3 regions of the Streptomyces sp. NPDC048734 genome follow, and region 2 is predicted to be linked to each of the others. Evidence: riboswitches for the same ligand, from Rfam matches in the RefSeq annotation. Region 2 holds a riboswitch; each other region holds the start of a gene.
What was found. A riboswitch is a leader RNA that binds a small molecule or an ion and turns the genes downstream of it on or off. The one in region 2 is predicted to bind thiamine pyrophosphate.
Positions count from the first base shown of each region.

Region 1: linked by a shared signal. The riboswitch ahead of thiO (glycine oxidase ThiO) and the one ahead of ACGFQC_RS30905 (thiamine ABC transporter substrate-binding protein) in region 2 are both predicted to bind thiamine pyrophosphate.
Region 3: linked by a shared signal. The riboswitch ahead of thiC (phosphomethylpyrimidine synthase ThiC) and the one ahead of ACGFQC_RS30905 (thiamine ABC transporter substrate-binding protein) in region 2 are both predicted to bind thiamine pyrophosphate.

Region 1 is NZ_JBICUZ010000001.1:982,328-989,767, forward strand. Features, by position in the region: gene ACGFQC_RS04325 (sulfite oxidase-like oxidoreductase) at 1-411, shown strand, start outside; gene ACGFQC_RS04330 (deoxyribonuclease IV) at 458-1,336, opposite strand; gene pknB (Stk1 family PASTA domain-containing Ser/Thr kinase) at 1,458-3,398, opposite strand; gene ACGFQC_RS04340 (thiazole synthase) at 3,756-4,550, opposite strand; gene thiS (sulfur carrier protein ThiS) at 4,554-4,754, opposite strand; gene thiO (glycine oxidase ThiO) at 4,751-5,914, opposite strand; TPP riboswitch at 5,912-6,023, opposite strand; gene ACGFQC_RS04355 (hypothetical protein) at 6,076-6,426, shown strand; gene ACGFQC_RS04360 (FAD-dependent oxidoreductase) at 6,459-7,440, shown strand, end outside.
Region 2 is NZ_JBICUZ010000016.1:92,626-100,065, forward strand. Features, by position in the region: gene frr (ribosome recycling factor) at 1-24, shown strand, start outside; gene ACGFQC_RS30895 (phosphatidate cytidylyltransferase) at 24-1,250, shown strand; gene rlmN (23S rRNA (adenine(2503)-C(2))-methyltransferase RlmN) at 1,358-2,464, shown strand; TPP riboswitch at 2,522-2,629, shown strand; gene ACGFQC_RS30905 (thiamine ABC transporter substrate-binding protein) at 2,713-3,792, shown strand; gene ACGFQC_RS30910 (ABC transporter permease) at 3,849-5,486, shown strand; gene ACGFQC_RS30915 (ABC transporter ATP-binding protein) at 5,483-6,502, shown strand; gene ACGFQC_RS30920 (maleylpyruvate isomerase family mycothiol-dependent enzyme) at 6,528-7,373, shown strand; gene ACGFQC_RS30925 (LAETG motif-containing sortase-dependent surface protein) at 7,426-7,440, opposite strand, start outside.
Region 3 is NZ_JBICUZ010000003.1:543,427-550,866, forward strand. Features, by position in the region: gene ACGFQC_RS11455 (DUF5326 family protein) at 1-107, shown strand, start outside; gene ACGFQC_RS11460 (IclR family transcriptional regulator C-terminal domain-containing protein) at 376-1,170, shown strand; gene ACGFQC_RS11465 (SsgA family sporulation/cell division regulator) at 1,269-1,715, shown strand; gene ACGFQC_RS11470 (YibE/F family protein) at 1,882-3,405, opposite strand; TPP riboswitch at 3,705-3,894, shown strand; gene thiC (phosphomethylpyrimidine synthase ThiC) at 3,887-5,701, shown strand; gene ACGFQC_RS11480 (VWA domain-containing protein) at 6,491-7,440, shown strand, end outside.

The DNA of each region.
Region 1 (7,440 bases), on a different contig from region 2:
GATCTGCACTGCGTGACGAAGTTCAGCATGCTCGGCGCCGAATGGGGCGGCGTCCCCGCCCGGACCATCCTGGAGGCCGTGCCGCCCGCCGCCGACGTCACCCACGTCATGGTCTGGGCGGAGTACGGCTTCAGCTCCAACCTGCGGCTGTCGGACTTCGCCGCCGAGCACACCCTCTTCGCCACCCACAAGGACGGCGAACTGCTCACCGCCGAGCACGGCTTCCCGGTGCGCCTGGTCGTGCCCCACCTCTACGCCTGGAAGGGCCCCAAGTGGGTCCGCGGTGTCGAGTACATGACCGCCGACCGCCGCGGCTTCTGGGAGGAACGCGGCTACCACAACATCGGCGACCCCTGGAAAGAGCAGCGCTACTCCTACCAGGAGGAGCCCGGGGACGGCCCCGAACTCTGAGCCCCGGCGTCCCCGGGACATCCGGGCACAGCTTAGAAGGGGCGGATCAGCCGTCCCGGAGTTTCTTCAGCCGCTCCACGTCCGCCGCGTGCCCCTCCCTGCCCCCGGGCGTCTCGATCACGAGCGGTACGCCCGCGGTCGCCGGGTGCGTCATCAGCGCGCGGAACGGGTCCTCGCCGATGTGACCCGCGCCGATGTTCTCGTGCCGGTCCTTGTGGGCGCCCACCACGTCCTTGGAGTCGTTGGCGTGGATCAGCTTCAGCCGGCCCTCGCCGACCGTGTCCACCAGCAGATCGAGGGTCTGGTGCATGCCCGCCGGACCGGCCAGGTCGTGCCCGGCCGCGAAGACGTGGCAGGTGTCCAGGCAGACGCCGAGCCTCGGATGGGCGTCCAGCGCCTCGAAGTACGGCCCGAAGTCCCAGGTCCGCGAGCAGAGCGAGGCGCCCTGCCCGGCCGTCGACTCCAGCAGCAGGAACGGGTCGTCGTCGTGGGTCAGCTCGTCCAGCAGGGGCAGCAGGTACTCCCGGACCTGCTTCAGGGCCACGTCCCGGTCCCGTCCGCCCGTCGCGCTCCCCGTGTGCACGACCACGCCCAGCGCGCCGATCTCCCGCCCCCGGCGCAGCGAGTGCCGCAGGGACTCCACCGACCGCTGTGCCGTCGCCTCGGTGTGCGAACCGAAGTTGATCAGATACGGCGCGTGCACGTAGGCCGGGATCGACTCCGCGGCGCAGGCCTCCCGGAACGCCTCGTCCTGCGCCGGGTTGCCCGCCGGGGTGGCCCAGGCGCGCGGGTTGGCGACGAAGACCTGGATCGTCTCGGCCTTGAGGTCATGGGCGTAGGACATGCCCACGGAGTGCAGCCCGCCGGCCACCGGGACGTGGCCGCCGACGGGATTGCGGGAGGGGAAGGGGTGCGCGGAACTCACCCGTTCAGGGTGTCATGCCCCCGGCGCCGCCCGGTCACCGGAGGGCGGTCTCCCCCGTCACCCCTGTCGCCCCGCCGCGCGGGACGGGCCGCGGGCGCCGGGGTGCGGGCGGGCGGCACCGTCACCGGATGGTGATCGTGATCGTCGATCCCTTGGGGGCCGTCTCGCCGCCGTCCACGGACTGGCTCTTGACCGTGTCGCCGAACAGACCCAGCAGGCCGCGGTCCTCGTCCACCTCGAAGCCGGCCTTCTCCAGCTCGGCCTTGGCGTCGTCCACGCTCGCGCCCACCACGTCCGGGACCTCGACCATCTCCGGGCCCTTGGACAGGGTCAGCGTCACCGTGTCGCCGTCGGCGACCTCCTCGTCCGCGCCCGGCGACTGGGCGGCGACCTGGCCCTTGTCGAACTCGGAGGTGACCTCCCCGGCGGAGACCTCCACCTCCAGGCCGGCCTCCTCCAGCTCGGCCCGCGCGTCGTCCAGGTCCTGGCCGGTGACGTCCGGGACCTCGATCGGACTGCCCTTGCTGACGACGAGGGAGACCGCCGAGCCCGCCCGCCGCTCGGTGCCGGCCTGCGGGCTGCTGCTGATCACGAAGCCCTTGACGACGTCCTCGCTGAACGCCTCGGTGACCAGGCCGGGCTCCAGCCCGTCCGTCTTCAGCAGGTCCTTGGCCTTGTCCAGCCGCGAGCCCTTCACGTCCGGCACCTTCACCGTCTCGGGGCCGTCGGAGACGGTGAGGGTCACCGAGTCGTTGGCGCGGATGCGAGCGCCCGGCTCCGGGTCCGTGCTGATGACGGTGCCGCGCTCGACCGTGTCGCTGTAGGCGTGCCGCACCTCGCCGACGTCCAGCCCGGCCGCCTCCAGCCGCTGTCTGGCCTGCGCCTCGGTCTGGGTGAGGACCCCCGGGACCTTGGTGAACTGGCCCGAGTTGATGTACCAGACGCCCGCGCCGACACCGAGCACCAGCAGGACGGCGGCGACGATCGCGACCAGTTCGCGGCGGGGCCGCACCGGGCGGCGCCGGGGCGGCGGCGGCTCCGCCGCGAACCGGGACGTCCGGTTCGTCGGGTCCCCGTCGCCCACGTGCCCGTCCGCGTCCTCGTCGACGGGCAGGAGGCGCGGGACCGTGAGCGAGCGCGGGATCACGCTGGTGCGGTCCTCGGCGATGTCGCGGTCCGCCGACAGGGCCTGCGGCGGCAGCGCGTCCAGCTGGGCCTCGTCGAGCGCGGCCCGCGCCTCGCGGACCTGCGCGAGCAGGACCACGGCGTCCGCCGGGCGGACGCCGGGGGTGCGGGCGGTGGCCGAGGCCACCAGCTCGTCCAGCGCGAACGCCATACCGGGGACGGCGGCGGAGGGCGGCGGCACGTCCTCGTGGAGGTGCTTGTAGAGCACCACGGCGGGGGTGTCGCCGTCGTGCGGCTTGTCGCCGGTCAGCATCTCGTAGAGCACGACCCCGCAGGCGTAGACGTCCACGCGTGCGTCGGTGGTGCCCTGCTCCATCTGCTCGGGCGCGAGGTAGGCGACGGTACCGAGGACGGCCCCGGTGGTGCTGGTCACGGTGTCCACGGACCTGACCAGGCCGAAGTCGGCGACCTTGACCCGGCCGTCGTCCCCTATCAGCACGTTCTCCGGCTTCATGTCCCGGTGCACGAACCCGGCGCGGTGCGCGGCTCCGAGCGCGGCGAGGACCGGCTCCAGGATGTCCAGCGCGGCCCGCGGCTGGAGGGCACCGCGCTCGCGCAGCACGTCCCGCAGGGTGCAGCCGGCGACGTACTCCATCGCGAGGTAGACGTACGACCTGTCGGCCCCCTGGTCGAACACCTGGACGACGTTCGGGTGTGCCAGCCGGGCCACGGACTTGGCCTCGCGGATGAAGCGCTCGACGAAGGAGGCGTCGGCCGCGAGGGCCGGGTGCATCACCTTGAGCGCGAGGACGCGGTCGAGGCGGGTGTCCACGGCCCGGTAGACCGTGGCCATCCCGCCGACCGCGATCCGCGCGTCCACGCGATAACGCCCGTCGAGCACCTGCCCGACCAGAGGGTCCTGAAGGGTCGTGTCCACGCAGGCGAGTCTACGAGCCCGCACCGGCACCCCTCACCGCTCACACCGGTATCGCAGCGGGACTGAAGCGGACCTGTGACGAGCGGCACGACCGGAGCGGCGTGCCCGTCCGCCCGGAGCCGTCACCCACCCGCACGGGCGCCCACCCGCACGGGCGCCCACCCGCACGGGCGCCCACCCGCGCGGGCGCCCACCCGCGCGGGCGCCCACCCGCACGGGCACCCGGCCGCCGACGGCGCCCGGCCCCCCGGCGACGGCCACCGCCCGGCCGGGGCGGACGGTGCGGGGCCGGGGCGGACGGTGCGGGGCCGGGGCGGACGGTGCGGGGCCGGGACGGACGGCGCGGGGGAGACGTCGTCAGAAGGCCGGCCGTTCCGGGTCGAGGGCGGCGCGGCCCTCCCCCGGCGACGACGCCTGCGCGAAGTGACGGCGGGGAATGCGGCCCGCGAGCCTGGCCAGCCTCCCCGCCTCCACGCCCCTCCGCATCGCCCGGGCCATCAGCACCGGCTCCTGCGCCCGCGTCACCGCCGACGCCAGCATCACCGCCGCGCACCCCAGCTCCATCGCCAGCGCCACGTCCGACGCCGTACCGGCGCCCGCGTCCAGGATCACCGGCACGCGCGCGTTCTCGACGATCAGCTGGAAGTTGTGGGGGTTGCGGATGCCCAGTCCGGACCCGATCGGCGAGCCCAGCGGCATCACCGCCGCACACCCGACGTCCTCCAGCTTCCGCGCCAGCACCGGATCGTCGTTCGTGTACGGCAGCACCGTGAACCCGTCGTCGACCAGCGTCTCCGCCGCGTCCAGCAGCTCGACCGGATCGGGGAGCAGCGTCCGCTCGTCGGCGATGACCTCCAGCTTGACCAGGTCGGTGCCCAGCGCCTCCCGCGCCAGCCGTGCCGTCAGGACCGCCTCCCCGGCCGTGAAACACCCCGCCGTGTTCGGCAGCACCCGGATGCCGAGCCGTTCCAGGACCGACAGCACGGACCCGTGCACCGAGGGGTCCACCCGCCGCATCGCGACGGTGGTCAGCTCGGTGCCGGACGCGACCAGCGCCCGCTCCAGCACCTCCAGGCTGGGCGCGCCGCCCGTCCCCATGATCAGACGGGACGAGTACGCCGTACCGCCGAGGACGAAGGGATCGTCGGCCATGGCTCAGCCTCCCTGGACGGCGGTGAGGACTTCCACGCGGTCTCCGTCGCAGAGGGCGGTGGCGGACCACCGCGCGCGCGGGACGACGGTTTCGTTGAGGGCCGCGGCCACCCCGGAGGACGCCGGCGTCAGGGACCGTACGACGCTGTCGAGGGCCGTGCCGGGAGCGACCTCGCGCCGCTCACCGTTCACCGAGATCTTCATGCGGGCTGCTCCGAGAGTGCGGCGGCGTGGAAGCGCCGGGGGGTGAAGGGACGGGCCTCGGCGGGGAGTTCGCCGGTGACCAGCGCGTGCGCCAGCACGTCCCCGGTGACCGGCGCCAGCAGCACGCCGTTGCGGTAGTGCCCGGTCGCCAGCAGCAGTCCGTCCAGCCCGGTCGGCCCGAGCAGCGGCGCGTTGTCCGGTGAGCCGGGACGCAGCCCCGCGCGGGTCTCGGTGAGCGGCAGCTCGGTGATCCCGGGGACCAGTTCGTGGGCGTCCCGCAGCAGCTCGTACACGCCGCCCGCCGTCACCGTCGTGTCCCAGCCCAGTTCCTCGCTCGTCGCCCCGACGACCAGCTCGCCGTTCTCGCGCGGCACCAGGTAGACCTGGCTGCCGCGCACCACGGCCCGGACCGTCCGGGTCAGGAACGGCGCGTACCGCCGCGGCACGGTCAGCCGCAGCACCTGCCCCTTCACCGGCCGCACCGGCGGCAGCACCTTTGCCGGGACGCCCGCGAGCCGCCCGCTGAGGCTGCCCGCCGCGAGCACCACCTGCCGCGCCGCGAGCGTCGTACCCGCGCGCGTGCGCACTCCCGTGGCGCGCCCGGCCGACACCGTCAGCCGCTCCGCCCGGTCGCGGTGGAAGGCCACGCCCGTCCGCTCACAGGCGGCCACCAGCGCCGCCACCAGCCGCCGCGGATCGACCTGGTGATCCCCGTCCACCCGCAGTCCGCCCCGCACCCCGGGCGCGAGCAGGGGCTCCAGCCGCCGGCACTCCCGGCCGGACAGCCACTCCGAGTCCAGCCCCGACCGCCGTTGCAGGGCGTGCAGTTCCCGCAGGTGGGCGCGGTCGTCGGCGTCCAGCGCGACCGCGAGGGTCCCGGAGCGGCGGTAGCCGAGGTCGTGGCCGGTCAGTTCGGTCAGCTCGGCCGCGAAGTCCGGGTAGCGGCGGGCCGATTCCAGGTTCAGACCGAGCAGTGTCTGTTCGCCGTGGTGCAGTTCGGAGACGGCGGCCAGCATCCCGGCCGCCACCTGTGCGGCCCCGCCGCCCGGCTCGGGATCCAGCACCACCGTGGCGAACCCGCGCTGCGCGGCCCGCCACGCGGTGACCAGCCCGATGATGCCGCCCCCGACGACGAGGACGTCCGACGTGACTGAGGACATGGGCGTCCAGCCCCTCCCTTCGCCGGCATGACCCGGATCAGGTTCGTACGGTCGGAGGCCGCCAGCCTCCCTCTCAGCCCGGTGCGTCCGGGCTCCCGCGAGTGCTCTAGGTTGGCCACCCTAGTCCCCCGTCCTCCGTCTCGGTAAGGGAGCCTCCTCTCGTGGCCCGTTCGCTCGACGGCCTGGTCCTGGCCCCGGTGGCCGACCAGGCCCCCGGTCAGGTCGGCACCCGCACCCGCTTCACGTACCGCGAACGCGACGGCGTCGTCTGGGCCGACTACGCGGGCGGCGACGTCGTCCGCGGGCATCTCGTGGGCACCCGGCGGGGGGACCGGCTGGACTTCCGGTACGTCCAGCTGGGGCGCGACGGGACGACGTCGTCCGGGCACTGCGCGTCCACGGTCGTCGAGCTGCCCGACGGGCGGCTGCGCCTCGACGAGACCTGGCAGTGGGAGTCGCGGGCCGGCAGCGGGACCAGCGTGGTGGAGCAGATCACGGAGCAGGACGGCTGACTGACGACACGTCAGCTGTCTAAGGTGATCGGGTGAGCGAGCAGACGCGGGAAGAAGACGGGCGGGCGGCGCGACGGGTGGTCGTCGTCGGCGCGGGGATGGCCGGGGTGCAGACCGCGGTCGCCCTGCGCGAACAGGGCTTCGACGGCACGGTGATCGTCGTCGGCGCCGAACCCCACCAGCCCTACGACCGGCCCCCGCTGTCCAAGGCCGTCCTGCTCGGCAAGGCCGAGCACTCCGCCTTCGACGTCGACTTCGAGAGCCTCGACGTCGAACTCCGGCTCGGCAGCGAGGCCCTCGGCGTCCGCCCCGCCGACCACGAACTCGACACCGAGTCCGGGCCCGTCCCGTACGACGTCCTCGTGCTCGCCACCGGCGCCGAACCGATCCGGCTGCCCGGCGCCGAGGGCGTTCCCGGCGTCCATCTGCTGCGCACCCTGGACGACGCCGAACGGCTGCGGCCGGTGCTCGCCGGCCGGCACGACATCGTCGTCGTCGGCGCCGGCTGGATCGGCGCCGAGTTCGCCACCGCCGCGCGCGAGGCCGGCTGCGCGGTCACCGTCGTCGAGGCCGCAGACCGGCCGCTGGCCGGCGCCCTGCCCGCCGACGTCGCCGCCGCGATGACCGCCTGGTACGCAGACAGCGGCACCGGACTGCGCACCCACGCGCGCGTGCGGCGCGTCGAGCCCGGCGCGGTCCTCCTCGACGACGGGTCCCGGCTGCCCGCCGACGCCGTCGTGGTCGGCATCGGCGCCCGCCCCGCCACGGCCTGGCTGACCGGCTCGGGCATCGAGCTGGGCCGGCACGGCGAGGTCGTGGCCGACGCCGGCCTGCGCACCTCCCTGCCCGACGTGTACGCGGTCGGCGACTGCGCGTCCTTCCCCTCCGGGCGGTACGACGAGCGCCTCCTGGTCCACCACTGGGACAACGCCCTCCAGGGCCCGCGCACGGTCGCCGCGAACATCCTCGGCACGGCCCGCGGGGAGGCCCCCGCGGTCTACGACCCGGTCCCGT
Region 2 (7,440 bases):
GAAGCGGAGCTGCTCGAGGTCTGATGAACGACTCTTCCTGGGGCGCTCCGCCACGTGCCGGTTCACAGGCCGGGTACTGGGGGCCCAACGATCACGGGGCCGTTCCGCACGGACCCGTCCAGGGGGCTGCCGCGGCGGGTCCCGCGTACGATGCGCCTGAGGCGCAGCAGACTCGCCCCATGCCCATCGTCCCCGACGTACCCGCTCATGGCGGAAACCAGGATGACGACCGGGGGGCCGCTCGGCTGGGCGGCCCCTTGTTCCGAGACGAGACGTTCCGCGACGGGACGTCCCACGGCGGGACGTTCCGCGACGAGACGTTCCCCGTGGGGACGTTCCGTGACGAGACCCCGTCGGCGCTGCCCCCTGCGGCGGTGCCGCAGAATCCGGAGCCCATGCCCGACGCACCGCAGCCGGCACCCGTCCCGCAGAAGAAGACCGCGGGCCGTGACCTGACTGCGGCCATAGGCGTCGGTGTCGGGCTCGGTGCGGTCATCGTGGCGTCGCTGTTCGTGGTCAAGGCCGTGTTCGTCGGCGTTGTCGCGGTCGCCGTCGTCGTCGGCCTGTGGGAGCTGACCAGCCGGCTCCAGGAGCGCAAGGGCATCAAGGCGCCGCTGGTGCCGCTCGCGGTCGGCGGCGCCGCCATGGTCGTCGCCGGGTACGTCCGGGGCGCCGAGGGAGCCTGGGTCGCCATGGCCCTGACCGCGCTGGCGGTCCTGGTCTGGCGGATGACGGAACCGCCGGAGGGCTACCTCAGGGACGTCACGGCCGGTGTCTTCGCGGCCTTCTACGTCCCGTTCCTGGCCACGTTCGTCGCCATGATGCTCACCGCGGACGACGGAGCGCGCCGCGTCCTGACCTTCCTGCTCCTGACCGTCGTCAGCGACACCGGGGCGTACGCCGTCGGCTGGCGCTTCGGCAAGCGCAAGCTCGCTCCGCGCATCAGCCCCGGCAAGACCCGAGAGGGCCTGCTCGGCGCGGTGTCCTTCGCGATGGTCGTGGGCGCGTTGTGCATGCAGTTCCTGATCGAGGACGGCGCCTGGTGGCAGGGCCTGCTGCTCGGCCTGGCGGTCGCGGCCAGCGCCACGCTCGGCGACCTTGGCGAGTCCATGATCAAGCGGGACCTCGGCATCAAGGACATGGGCACCCTGCTCCCCGGCCACGGCGGCATCATGGACCGGCTGGACTCCCTGCTGCCCACCGCGCCGGTGGTGTGGCTGCTGCTGGTGCTGTTCGTGGGCTCCGGCTGAGTCACTTCCCGCCCCGCACCCGCGACGAGCCCCCGTCCCCCGAGGACGGGGGCTCGTCGTATGAGCCGACCGGGGCATCCGAGTGGATCTGCGACACTGGAAGGGTTATGCCGAAGCCCGGAGAACTCACTTTCGTCGCCCCCCGCGGAGCCAAGAAGCCGCCGCGGCATCTCGCCGACCTCTCGCCCGCCGAGCGGAAGGAGGCGGTGGCGGGGATCGGTGAGAAGCCGTTTCGTGCGAAACAGCTGTCCCAGCACTACTTCGCGCGGTTCGCGCACGACCCGGCCGAGTGGACCGACATCCCCGCCGGCGCCCGCGAGAAGCTGCGCGAGGCGCTGCTGCCCGAGCTGATGACGGTCGTACGGCACCTGTCCACGGACCAGGGGACCACCCGCAAGACGCTCTGGCGGCTGTTCGACGGCACGCTCGTGGAGTCGGTGCTGATGCGGTACCCGGACCGGGTCACCATGTGCATCAGTTCGCAGGCCGGCTGCGGGATGAACTGTCCCTTCTGCGCGACCGGGCAGGCCGGGCTGGACCGGAACCTGTCCACCGCCGAGATCGTCCACCAGATCGTGGACGGGATGCGGGCGCTGCGCGACGGGGAGGTCCCCGGAGGGCCGGCCCGGCTGTCCAACATCGTGTTCATGGGAATGGGCGAGCCGCTCGCCAACTACAAGCGGGTCGTCGGCGCGATCCGTGCGCTCACCGACCCCGCGCCCGACGGGCTGGGGCTCTCGCAGCGCGGGATCACCGTGTCGACGGTCGGGCTGGTGCCGGCCATCAACCGGTTCTCCGACGAGGGCTTCAAGTGCCGGCTCGCGATCTCGCTGCACGCCCCCGACGACGAGCTGCGCGACACCCTCGTCCCCGTGAACACGCGGTGGAAGGTGCGCGAGGTGCTCGACGCCGGGTTCGAGTACGCCGAGAAGTCCGGACGCCGGCTGTCCATCGAGTACGCGCTGATCCGCGACATCAACGACCAGGCCTGGCGGGGCGACCGGCTCGGGCGCATGCTCAAGGGCCGGCCCGTGCACGTGAACCTGATCCCGCTGAACCCGACGCCGGGCTCCAAGTGGACCGCCTCCCGGCCCGAGGACGAGAAGGCGTTCGTCGAGGCCATCGCGGCGCACGGGGTGCCCGTCACCGTCCGGGACACCCGCGGTCAGGAGATCGACGGGGCGTGTGGTCAGCTCGCCGCCACCGAGCGGTAGTCTGGCCGACGTCAGTACGGTCCTGTTTTCGGACAGTGCGACGAACCAGACATCTTCATATTCCGACAGGGGAGCGCCACAGCGCTGAGAGTGCGGCAACCGGGCCGCAGACCCTCTGAACCTCGCCCAGGTCATTCTGGGTAGGAAGTTCGGTCATCACTCGAGCTGTTGCGCCCTGCCCGGGAGCCCCCTCGCGGGTCCCCGGGCAGGGCCGCGTCTCTTCCTGGTCACCTCCAGGAGGAATACCAGTGCACACCAGGACGTTCATGGCCGCGGCCGTCGTGCTCGGCCTCGTCACGCTGTCCGCCTGCGGATCGTCGGACGACGGCGGATCCGCGCAGGGCGGGAGCAGGACCGTCACCCTCGTCAGCCACGACTCGTGGGCCGTCTCCGAGAAGGTGCTCGCCGACTTCGAGAAGCGGTCCGGCTACCGGGTGAAGGTCCTCAAGGACGGCGACACCGGGCAGGCCGTCAACAAGGCGATCCTCACCAAGGACAACCCCCAGGGCGACGTCTTCTTCGGCGTCGACAACACCCTGCTCTCCCGCGCGCTCGACAACGACCTCTTCCAGCCGTACGAGGCGCGGGGGCTCGACCAGGTCGACGGCCGGTACCAGCTGGACGCCGGCAAGCACCGGGTCACGCCCGTCGACCACGGCGACGTCTGCGTCAACTACGACAAGAAGTACTTCGCCGACCACAAGCTGGCGCCCCCCGCCGGCTTCGACGACCTGGTGAAGCCGGAGTACAAGAACCTCCTCGTCACCGAGAACGCCTCCACCTCCTCACCCGGCCTCGGATTCCTGCTGGGCACCGCGGCGAAGTACGGCGACGAGGGCTGGCAAGGCTACTGGAAGAAGCTCAAGGCCAACGGCGTGAAGGTGGTCGACGGCTGGGAGCAGGCCTACAACGAGGAGTTCTCCGGGTCGGCCGGCGGCAGGAAGGCCGGCGCGGACCGGCCGCTCGTCGTCTCCTACGCCTCCTCCCCGCCCGCCGAGGTGATCTACGGCGACCCGAAGCCGACGACCGCGCCGACCGGCGTCGCGGTCGGCACCTGCTTCCGGCAGGTCGAGTTCGCCGGACTGCTGAGCAACGCGAAGAACAGCGAGGGCGGCAAGGCGCTGATCGACTTCCTGATCTCGAAGGAGTTCCAGGAGGACATGCCGCTCAACATGTTCGTCTACCCGGTGGCGAAGGGCGCGGCCGTGCCCGCCGAGTTCACCGAGTACGGCCCGGCCGCCGAGGATCCCGAGACGATGGACCCGGCGAAGATCGCCGCGGACCGCGACCAGTGGGTCAAGTCGTGGACCTCGCTCGTACTGAAGTGAAGCCGCGGGCGGCCGGCCGCCGTCGGCGTACCGGGAGCGCGGCTCGGCTCGGGCTCATGGCCCTGCCCGTCGCGTTCTTCGGGCTGTTCTTCGCCTACCCGGTCGCCGCGATCACCGCGCGGGGACTGTACTCCGGCGGCGGCTGGCACTTCGGGCGCCTGCTCGACGTGCTCGGACAGTCCGACATCCGGCACGTCCTGTGGTTCACCACCTGGCAGGCGCTCGCCTCCACCGCGCTGACCCTGCTGCTCGCGCTGCCCGCCGCCTACGTCTTCGCCCGCTTCTCCTTCCCCGGCAAGCAGGTCCTGCGGGCCGTCGTGACCGTCCCGTTCGTCCTGCCGACCGTCGTCGTCGGTACGGCGTTCCTGGCGCTGGTCGGGCGCGGCGGCCTCCTCGACGACCTGTGGGGCGTACGGCTGGACACCACCGTGTGGGCGATCCTGCTGGCCCACGTCTTCTTCAACTACGCCGTGGTCGTGCGCACGGTCGGCGGGCTGTGGGCGCAGCTCGACCCGCGCCAGGAGGAGGCCGCGCGCGTGCTGGGCGCCTCGCCGCTGCGGGCCTGGCGGCAGGTCACCCTCCCGGCGCTCGCGCCGGCCGTAGCCGCCGCCGCGCTCATGGTGTTCCTGTTCACCTTCACCTCCTTCGGTGTGGTGCAGATCCTCGGCGGGCCGACGTTCTCCACGCTGGAGGTCGAGATCTACCGGCAGACCTCCGAGATCTTCGACCTGTCGACGGCGGCCGTTCTCACGATCGTCCAGTTCGCCGCCGTCGGCGCGATCCTCGCCGTGCACGCGTGGACCGTACGGCGGCGGGAGAGCGCGCTGCGGCTCGTGGACGCGGCGGGGACGGCACGGCGACCGCGCGGCGTGGGGCAGTGGGCGTTGCTGGCCGGGGTGCTCGGCACGGTCGCGCTGCTGCTCGTGCTGCCGCCGGCCGTGCTGGTGCAGCGCTCCCTCGACGCCCCCGACTTCGCCTACTACCGGGCTCTGACGAGCGAGGACGGCAACGTGTTCCTGGTGCCGCCGATCGAGGCGGTCGGGAACTCGCTGGAGTACGCCCTCGCCGCGACCGCGATCGCGGTGACGATCGGCGCTCTGGCGGCGGCGGCCCTGACCCGGCGGGACGCCGGGCGCCTGGTCCGCGGGTTCGACGCGCTGCTGATGCTGCCGCTGGGGGTCTCCGCGGTGACCGTCGGCTTCGGCTTCCTGATCGCGCTGGACGAACCTCCGCTGGACCTGCGGGCCACCTGGATCCTCGTACCGCTCGCGCAGGCGCTGGTCGGCGTGCCCTTCGTCGTGCGGACCATGCTGCCGGTGCTGCGGGCCGTGGACGAGCGGCTGCGGGAGGCCGCGGCCGTGCTCGGGGCGTCACCGTGGCGGGTGTGGCGGGAGGTGGACCTGCCGATGGTGCGGCGGGCACTGCTGGTCGCGGCCGGGTTCGCCTTCGCCGTGTCGTTGGGGGAGTTCGGCGCGACGGTGTTCATCGCGCGGCCCGACAACCCCACCCTGCCGGTCGCCGTGGCACGGCTGCTGGGGCGGGCCGGCGAGCTGAACTACGGCCAGGCCATGGCCCTGTCGACGATTCTGATGCTGGTGTGCGCGATCGCCCTGCTGCTGTTGGAGCGGATCCGCCCCCAGTCTCGAACAGGCTCGACCGGGGGCACCCCCGTCGACCGTACCGGGGAGTTCTGATGCTGAGGCTGGAAGCCGTGACCGTGCGGTTCGGGGACCGGGCGGTGCTGGACGCCGTCGATCTCACCGTCGTCGAGCACGAGGTGGTGTGTGTGCTCGGGCCCAGCGGCAGCGGCAAGTCGACGCTGCTGCGGGCGGTGGCCGGGCTGCAACCACTGGACGCCGGACGGGTGGTGCTGGACGGACGGGACCAGTCGGGGGTGCCCGCGCACCGGCGCGGGCTGGGGCTGATGTTCCAGGACCATCAGCTGTTCCCGCAGCGCGACGTCGGCGGCAACGTGGCCTTCGGACTGCGCATGCGCGGCGTCGACCGGGGACGACAGCGCGAACGGGTCGGGGAGTTGCTCGATCTGGTGGGGCTGCCGGACGCGGCCGGGCGGGCCGTCGCCGCGCTCTCCGGCGGTGAGCAGCAGCGGGTGGCGCTGGCCCGCGCGCTCGCGCCCAGCCCACGGCTGCTGATGCTGGACGAACCGCTCGGACAGCTCGACCGGTCGCTGCGGGAGCGGCTGGTCGTCGAACTGCGCGAACTCTTCGACCGGTTGGGCACCACGGTGCTCGCGGTCACCCATGACCAGGGCGAGGCGTTCGCGCTGGCCGACCGGGTCGTGGTGATGCGGGACGGGCGGATCGCCCAGTCCGGCACGCCACTTGAGGTGTGGCAGCGGCCGGCGGACGCGTTCGTGGCCCGTTTCCTCGGCTTCGACAACGTGGTGGAGGCGAGCGTCACCGGGGAGGCCGCGGACACACCGTGGGGCAAGGTGCCGGTGCCGGCCGGCTCCCCGCAGGGCACCCGCACGCTGCTGGTGCGGTCGGCCGGGGTGCGGCTGGTCGAGGCCGGACAGGGCCTGCCCTGCACGGTCGCCGCCCGCACCTTCAAGGGCACCCACGTCGCCGTCCGCCTCCAGCCGCGGGACGCCCCGCGCCTGGAGGCCGCCTGCGCGCTGCGGCTGGCGCCGGAGACCGGGGACACGGTCGGGGTGGAGTTCGACGCGACCGAAATCGTCGTGCTCGACTGATCGTCCCGCCCGTACGGTGTGGCGCATGAGCCTTCTCTCGCATGATCGGTACTGCGACGAAATCGCGCACCAGGTGGGGCAGTTGAGGTCCATCGTGACCTCCGGTGCCGACCTGTCGGCCACCGTGCCGACCTGCCCCGACTGGTCCCTGGAACAGCTCGTCCGGCACACGGGCGGGGCCCTGCGCTGGGTGGAGCTGCTGGTGCGGACCCGGGCGCGGGAGAACATCAGGGACGAGCAGATCCCCGCGCACGGCGGTCCGCAGGCCCGGGCCGACCCGGCCGTGCTGGACGCATGGCTCACGGAGGCCGGTGAGAGGGTCGTCGCCGCGCTGCGGGAGGCCGGGCCCGACACCGAGGTGTGGGGCTGGGCGGGGGAGGGTGACACCCGGTTCTGGGCCCGCCGGATGACCCACGAGATCACCGTGCACCGCGCCGACGCCGCGCTCGCCGCCGGGCTGCCCTACGAGGTGGCGCCGGAGGTCGCCGCGGACGCGCTGGACGAGTGGCTGTACCTCGTGGCGTGGGTGCAGCGGAACCTGCCGCACCGGGCGTCCGCCGAGCTGTGCGCCGCGGAACACCGGGGCCGCAGCATCCATCTGCACGCCACCGACGCGCCGGCGGGGCTGGACGCCGGGCGAAGCGGGATGGCGGACCCCCCGCCCGCAGGGTGGGGGAGGTGGGTGGAGCTGACCGAGCGCGGGATCGTCTGGCGGCGGGGACACGCGAAGGCGTCCGTGGCGCTGCGCGGCCCGCTCACCTCGGTCCTGCTCGCCTTCTACCGCCGACTGCCCCTGGACGCGCCGGAGCTGGAGGTTCTCGGCGATCGTGAGCTGCTGGAGTTCTGGCTGGAGAAGACGGCCTTCGGCTGAACCGGCGAGTGGCCCGCCCCGCCCATCGGCCCGGGGCGGGCCACTCGGACGGTCAGCGGTTGCCGGT
Region 3 (7,440 bases), on a different contig from region 2:
TGATCGGTCTGCTCTTCAAGCTGCTGGTTTTCGTGGCACTGGTCGGTGGACTGATCTACGTGGTCCGGAAGGTCACGGCGGGTTCCTCCTCACGCGGCGGCTGGTGAGCGGTGCGGGGAGCGGGCACCGGTGACAGCGATCGCCGGTTCCCTCGGCCGGGGGAAGTTTTCCGGACAGCGGGACCGTCGGCGGCGGCGGGTCGTTAAAGTCCGGAACCCTTCGCGGGGTCACACTCCGTGAGCGGCGCCCCCTCCCTCCCGTGTTCCCCGCACGGACCGCCCTCTCGAACTTCGGGAGTGACCCTTGGCCACGGTTGACACCGCAGCGTTCGCGGCACCTCACCCACCCTCCATCCGCACGCGTTCCACCACACCCCTGCTCCAGCGCCCCGCGGGCAGAGGCGTCCCCGAACAGCCGCAACCCGGGGCGACGCTCATCGGGTCCGTGCAGCGCGCCATGCGGCTGCTGGAATCCGTGGCCCGGCATCACGGCGGGGCTCCGGCGAAGCAACTCGCCCGCGAGACCGACCTGGCGCTGCCCACGGCGTACCACCTGCTGCGCACCCTCGTACACGAGGGCTATCTGCAGCGGGACAAGGGGATGTTCTTCCTCGGTGAGGCGGCCGAGCGCCTGGGCGGCAGCGGAGCCGCGCAGAAACGTCGCAGCACCGTGGCCGCCACCCTCGCGCACTGGCGCGATTCGATCGGTGTTCCTGTGTACTACGCCCGCTACCAGGACGGCGAGATCGAGGTCATGTGCGTCTCCGACACCCCGGGCAATCCGGCGGTCGAGGAATGGGCCGACTTCCGTGAGACCGGACACGCGCACGCCATCGGCCAGTGCCTGCTGGCCCAGTTGGACGAGACGTCCCGCCGAGATCACCTGGACCGTTACCCGGTGCAGTCGATCACGCCGTACACCGTGCGCGACGATCACACCCTGTTGCGGCGGCTGGCCCGCATGCGGCGGATGGAGACGGTCGTCGAGCGGCAGGAGTACGCGCTGGGCACGGTGTGTGCCGCGATTCCGATCACCGTGGGTACGAGCGCCGCCACCATGGCCATTTCCCTTCCCGCTCATCAGGCCGACCGGCTGCCGACGGCGGTACAGCAGTTGCAGAGCGAGGTCGGGCGGACGCTGGGGTCACTTGCTGTCTCTATCAGCATCTGAAAAATCACTCCTTGTGATCTGTTGTGCGCGTTCAGCAAGATGCCAGCAGTGTCAGGGGTTGATTCCCAGCCAGTCGCCGGCGATGACGGGATAGGACGATGCGCGAGTCCGTGCAGGCAGTAGAGGCAGAGGTCATGATGAGCTTTCTCGTCTCCGAGGAGCTCTCTTTCCGCATCCCGGTGGAACTTGGCTACGAGACCTGTGATCCGTATGCCGTACGGCTCACGTTTCATCTGCCCGGTGATGCCCCGGTGACCTGGGCGTTCGGGCGTGAGCTGCTCATCGACGGGGTGGGCAGACCGTGCGGCGAGGGAGACGTGCGGGTCTCGCCGGCCGACCGGGATCTCCTGGGTGAAGTGCTGATCCGGCTTCAAGTGGGCTGTGACCAAGCGGTGTTCCGATCGTCGGCGGCTCCGCTCGTGGCCTTCCTCGACCGCACCGACAAGCTGGTCCCGTTGGGGCAGGAGGGTGCTTTCGCCGACTTCGACGCCCATCTCGACGAGGCCTTGGACCGGATCCTGGCGGAGGAACAGAGCGCCGGGTGAGGTCTTGGTGGCACGCCGGTGAAGTAACGCTTCTGCTGGAACGGCGACGGTGCGCCTGGCAATCGGCCCGCCCCGATCGGCGAAGCGGCCTGCAGGAGGCGGATGACGTCCCGGGTGCGCGAAGGGCGTCGTGTCCGATGCCGCCTTTCGCGCACCCGGGGGAGCGTCAGTGTTTGCGGCGCCTGCCCCTGCCGCCCCGAGCGATCTGCGCGGCCGGACCCGCCGTACCGGCCGACGACGCCCCCGGCGCCGCCGGAGCTGCCGCGGTGGGAGCGCCCGTACCCAACCGGTCCGCCGACACCACGAGCGCGGCGAGTGCCGTGGTCACCGGAACCGACGCGACCAGACCGATCGAACCGACCAGCGTGCGCACGATCTCCTGGGCGACCAGCTCGCTGTTGGCGACCGTGCCGACGCTGCTCTGCGCGATGGAGAACAGCAGGAGCAGCGGGAGGGCTGCGCCGGCGTAGGCCAGGACGAGCGTGTTGACCACGGACGCGATGTGGTCGCGACCGATCCGGATGCCCGCCCGGTACAGCCCCCGCCAGCTCATTGTGGGGTTGGCCTCGTGCAGTTCCCAGACCGCCGACGTCTGGGTGACCGTCACGTCGTCGAGGACACCGAGTGATCCGATGATGATCCCGGCGAGGAGCAGACCGCTCATGTCGATCGTCGGGTACAGGCCGTGGATCAGACCGGTGTTGTCGTCCGTGTTGCCGGTGAGCGCCGCCCAGTCGACGAACCAGGAGCCGAGGACGCCGATCAGCAACAGGGAGATGAGGGTGCCCAGAACAGCCACGGAGGTGCGGGCCGACAGACCGTGACACAGGTAGAGAGCGATGAGCATGATGGCGCTCGCCCCCACGACCGCCACCGCGAGCGGGTTCGAGCCTTGCAGGATCGCGGGCAGGACGAAGAAGTTCAGCACCATGAAGCTGATGGTCAGTGAGACCAGCGCCATGACCCCCTTCAGTCGCCCGACGACCACGACGGCGACGGCGAAGATGAGGGCGAGTACGGTCAGCGGGACGCGGCGGTCCACGTCGGTCACCGAGTACTGAAGGTCCTTCGGCGCGGAGGGCTCGTAGGCGACCACGACCTTCTGCCCCTCGTGCAGCTGCCGTGACTGGTCCGGCTGGACGATCTCCGTGAAAGTACGGCCCTTGTTCGCGCCGGTGTCCACGCGGATCGTGGCCTTCTTGCAGGTTCCGTTCGCCTGCTGGGCCGCGGAGGAGCCTTCAGCGGTGGAGGTGTCACCGGTGGGGGTGCCGCCCGAGGCGTTCGCCGATGAGCAGCTGATGCTCTCGACGTTGGAGACCGTCGCCCGCTGCGTCTGCCGGTCGAAGCCGACTCCGGTGCGCTCGTGTGCCGGGGCACCACCGGGCCACAGCACGACCAGACCGGCGAGCACGGCCACGGCGAAGGGGATGAGAACGGCCGCGATGACCTTGCGCAGATGCTTGGAAACAGGGGCGGCCGGGCCATGACTGTGGCTGTGCCCGTGGCCGCCGCCCGGACCGGGGCCATGGCCACCGCGCCCACCACCGTGCCCGTCACCTGGGCCGGGGCCGTGTCCCCAGCCTCCGCCGGCGCTTCCGTTTCCCTCATCAGCACCGCGCCCACGACCCGCACGGGGAACCCCGCCCTGGCCGGCCCCGGCCCCAGGCGTGTGCGCACCGTCGTCGGGCAGATGGCTGTGGCCCCCGCCGGAGCCCTGTCCGCCCTCGTGGCCGAAGCCGTACCCGCTGTTGGGCCCCGCACTCAGACCCGGACCGGCATCCGGACGAGGGCCCGATCCGGGAACGGAACCGCCACCGGGGCCGTACCCCTGACCTCGCCCGGAGCGTCCGGCGGGAGGAATGCCCGGGCCGCGGGGCTGTTCGGGCGGTGGGAACGGAGGATGGGGTGTCGTGGTCACTGCCCGATCATCGCAAGAACGACCGAGGCCCACTGTTCACCGCGCCACAAAGGACGCTAGCGTGGAGGCACTTTTGCACACGCGGGAGCTCGGAGCACCGGGCTGAGAGGACGCTGACCTCCATCTTCGCGATGTTTCACGTGGAACGTCACCTCCACCGAGTGATGTTTCACATGAATCGTCGGCAGACGGAAGCCGCTGCGTCGACCGCTGAACCTGTTACCGGGTAATGCCGGCGTAGGGAGTAGGTCTCATGACCAACAAGGACGCACGCACGCCTGCCTCCGCGCAGACCTCCGACGAGGTCTCTGGCGACGGGGAGGCCGGGAAGTCCATCGGATGGCACAAAGCGTATGTCGAGGGCCCGCGCTCCGACCTGCGCGTGCCGGTCCGTCAGGTGCACCTCACCAACGGGCAGTCGGTCACGCTGTACGACACCTCCGGTCCGTACACCGATCCGCTTGTCGAGACGGACGTCCGCAGGGGTTTGCCGCCTCTGCGGGAGAACTGGGTCATCGCCCGCGGTGACACGGAGGAGTACGCGGGCCGCCCCGTCCGTCCGGAGGACGACGGGATCAAACACACCTCACCGCGCGGCGGACTGCGCAACCTCGACGCGGTCTTCCCCGGACGGCCCCGCCTGCCGCGCCGTGGCCGGGACGGGCAGGCGGTCACTCAACTCGCCTACGCGCGCCGGGGTGAGATCACGCCGGAGATGGAGTACGTGGCCATCCGGGAGAACGTGGAGCCCGAGGTCGTCCGTGAGGAGATCGCGGCCGGACGTGCGGTGCTGCCCGCCAACGTCAACCACCCGGAGATCGAGCCGATGATCATCGGCAAACGGTTCCTGGTGAAGGTCAACGCCAACATCGGCAACTCGGCGGTGACCTCCTCCATCGAGGAGGAGGTCGAGAAGATGACCTGGGCCACCCGATGGGGCGCCGACACCGTCATGGACCTGTCCACCGGCCGCAACATCCACACCACCCGTGAGTGGGTGCTGCGCAACTCGCCGGTCCCCATCGGCACGGTGCCGCTCTATCAGGCGCTGGAGAAGGTCGACGGTCGGGCCGAGGAGCTCACCTGGGAGATCTACAAGGACACGGTGATCGAGCAGGCCGAGCAGGGCGTGGACTACATGACCGTCCACGCGGGCGTGCGCCTGCCGTATGTCCCGCTGACGGCGAACCGCAAGACCGGCATCGTCTCCCGCGGCGGCTCGATCATGGCCGCGTGGTGCCTGGCCCACCACAAGGAATCGTTCCTCTACGAGAACTTCGAGGAACTCTGCGAGATCCTCGCGGCCTATGACGTCACGTACTCGTTGGGCGACGGGCTGCGGCCCGGCTCGATCGCGGACGCCAACGACGAGGCCCAGTTCGCGGAGTTGCGCACCCTCGGGGAACTCAACCGCATCGCGAAGCGTTTCCATGTTCAGACCATGATCGAAGGTCCGGGACACGTCCCGATGCACAAGATCAAGGAGAACATCGACCTTCAGCAGGAGATCTGTGATGAAGCTCCGTTCTATACGCTCGGCCCGCTGACGACGGACGTCGCCCCGGCGTACGACCACATCACCTCCGGCATCGGTGCCGCGATGATCGCCTGGTGGGGTACGGCGATGCTCTGCTACGTCACACCCAAGGAACATCTGGGTCTGCCCAACCGTGACGACGTCAAGACCGGCGTCATCACCTACAAGATCGCCGCCCACGCAGCCGACCTCGCCAAGGGGCACCCCGGTGCGCAGGAATGGGACGACGCGCTGTCCGACGCCCGTTTCGAGTTCCGGTGGGAGGACCAGTTCAACCTGGCTCTCGACCCGGACACCGCACGGGAGTTCCACGACGAGACACTGCCGGCCGAACCGGCGAAAACGGCCCACTTCTGCTCGATGTGCGGGCCGAAGTTCTGCTCGATGAAGATCAGCCAAAGCATCACAGAGCGGTTCGGCGGTACGGCGGCTGCGGGTGCGACGGCTGAGGAGGTCGCTGAGGGGATGCTCCAGAAGTCGAAGGAGTTCGCGGCGACCGGGAACAGGGTGTACCTGCCGATCGCGGACTGAGACGACGCCCGCTCGCCGGCGTGGGCCCCTTCTGACGGGGGAAGGGGCCCGTACGGTGCTTCACCGATCCCATGGACGACGCTGGAACAGCGCATCTACGCTCGCGCCATGGTGGAAGTGGCTCGGAGACTGAGACGGTTCGGTGGGAGTGTGGTGCTGCTTTTCCGGGCCGTGGATCGCACCTTGGGCGGTGAACGCCCTCCAACCCGTACACAGCGCTACGCGGCGCGATACCCGCTGAGGGTAGGGCTGCTGGGCGCCGCCGCCGCGACCGGAGCTTTCGCATCGGTGGCGCTCACAAGTGAGACACATTTCGCCGACATCACATGGGTGCTCCTGGGCGGCGTGATGATGGGCGCAGTTTTTTCACTGGCTGCGTGGGGAGAGAGGGCGCGTCAAGAGCGCCTGCGACGGAAAGGGACCTGGAACGGGTCGTAGCGCGTCGGCACGTTGTCTTCATCAGTGATTCCGGCCCGAACTGGTCCTCGGTGAAGATCTCCCAAGACATCCGCCGTGAGCACGCAGGCCGCCGGGAGGAGGTCGAGGAGGGAATGGCACAGAAGTCCAAGGAGTTCGCGGCCGCGGACAATCGGGTGTATCCGCCGGTCGCGGACCGACGCGCGGTAACGGCGAGGCCGCCGTGCCGGTTGGGGGCACGGCAGCCGGGCCGTGATGTTCCGGGTCGGGGCGGCGTCGGTGGTGGTCGGGCCGAGGGTGGGACGCGGGCGGCCGGCCGTTGGTTTCCGTTGGGGGAGGTGCTTCTGGGCTGTGGCTCGGCAGACTGGTGTCATGACAGCGCAATCCATGAGCAAGGGCGCCAATCTGCCGGTCGACGTGCCGTCCGTACGCGTCGAGATCAGCTGGTCCGAACAGGGCGGCGGACCGGACGTGGACGTGTCGGCCCTACTGCTGACGGACGTCGGCAAGGTGCGTGACGACGCGGACTTCGTCTTCTACAACCAGCCGCGGCACGCCTCCGGAGCCGTGCGGCACCTGGGGAAGCGGAGCGTCGGCGGCGTCACCACCGACACGGTCGAGGTGGACCTGCGCTCGCTGGAGAGTGCCGTCGCCCGTGTCGAACTGTGCGCGTCCGCCGACGGCGGCACCTTCGGACAGGTGGCCGGTCTGACGCTCAGACTGCTCGACGCCGGGAGTCCGACGGAGCTGGCGCGGTTCGACATGCGGGGGGAGACCGAGACCGCGTTCATCGGCGGTGAACTGTACCTGAGGGAGGGGCGCTGGAAGTTCCGGGCGGTCGGACAGGGGTACGCCTCCGGGCTCGCGGGCCTCGCCAGCGACTTCGGGATCAGCGTCGATGAGGAGCCCGCCGTCACGGCAGCCGGCCCGGAGACATCGTCCGTGCCTACACCTCCGCCGCCTCCACCCGTCGTGCCCGCATCGCCCCCGCCTCCGTCGGCCGCTCCCTGGCCCCCTCCGGTCGTGCCCACGCCGCCGCCCCCCGCCACCGCCGTATCCGCGTCGTCTTCCGGGGGTGCCCGGCTGACCAAAGGAGAGGAACGCCTTCCCGTCGACATGCGCAAGCGGCTCTCCCTGCGCAAGCAGCAGGTCGCCGTCAGCCTGAGCAAGCGTGGTGCGGCCGGGGTCAGCGCGCGGGTCGTTCTGGTGCTCGACGCATCGGGATCCATGTCGTTCCTGTACTCCGGCGGTGTGGTGGCGGACGTGGTCGAGCGCATGGCCGCGGTGGCGGCACAGCTCGACGACGACGGCGAGATGCAGGC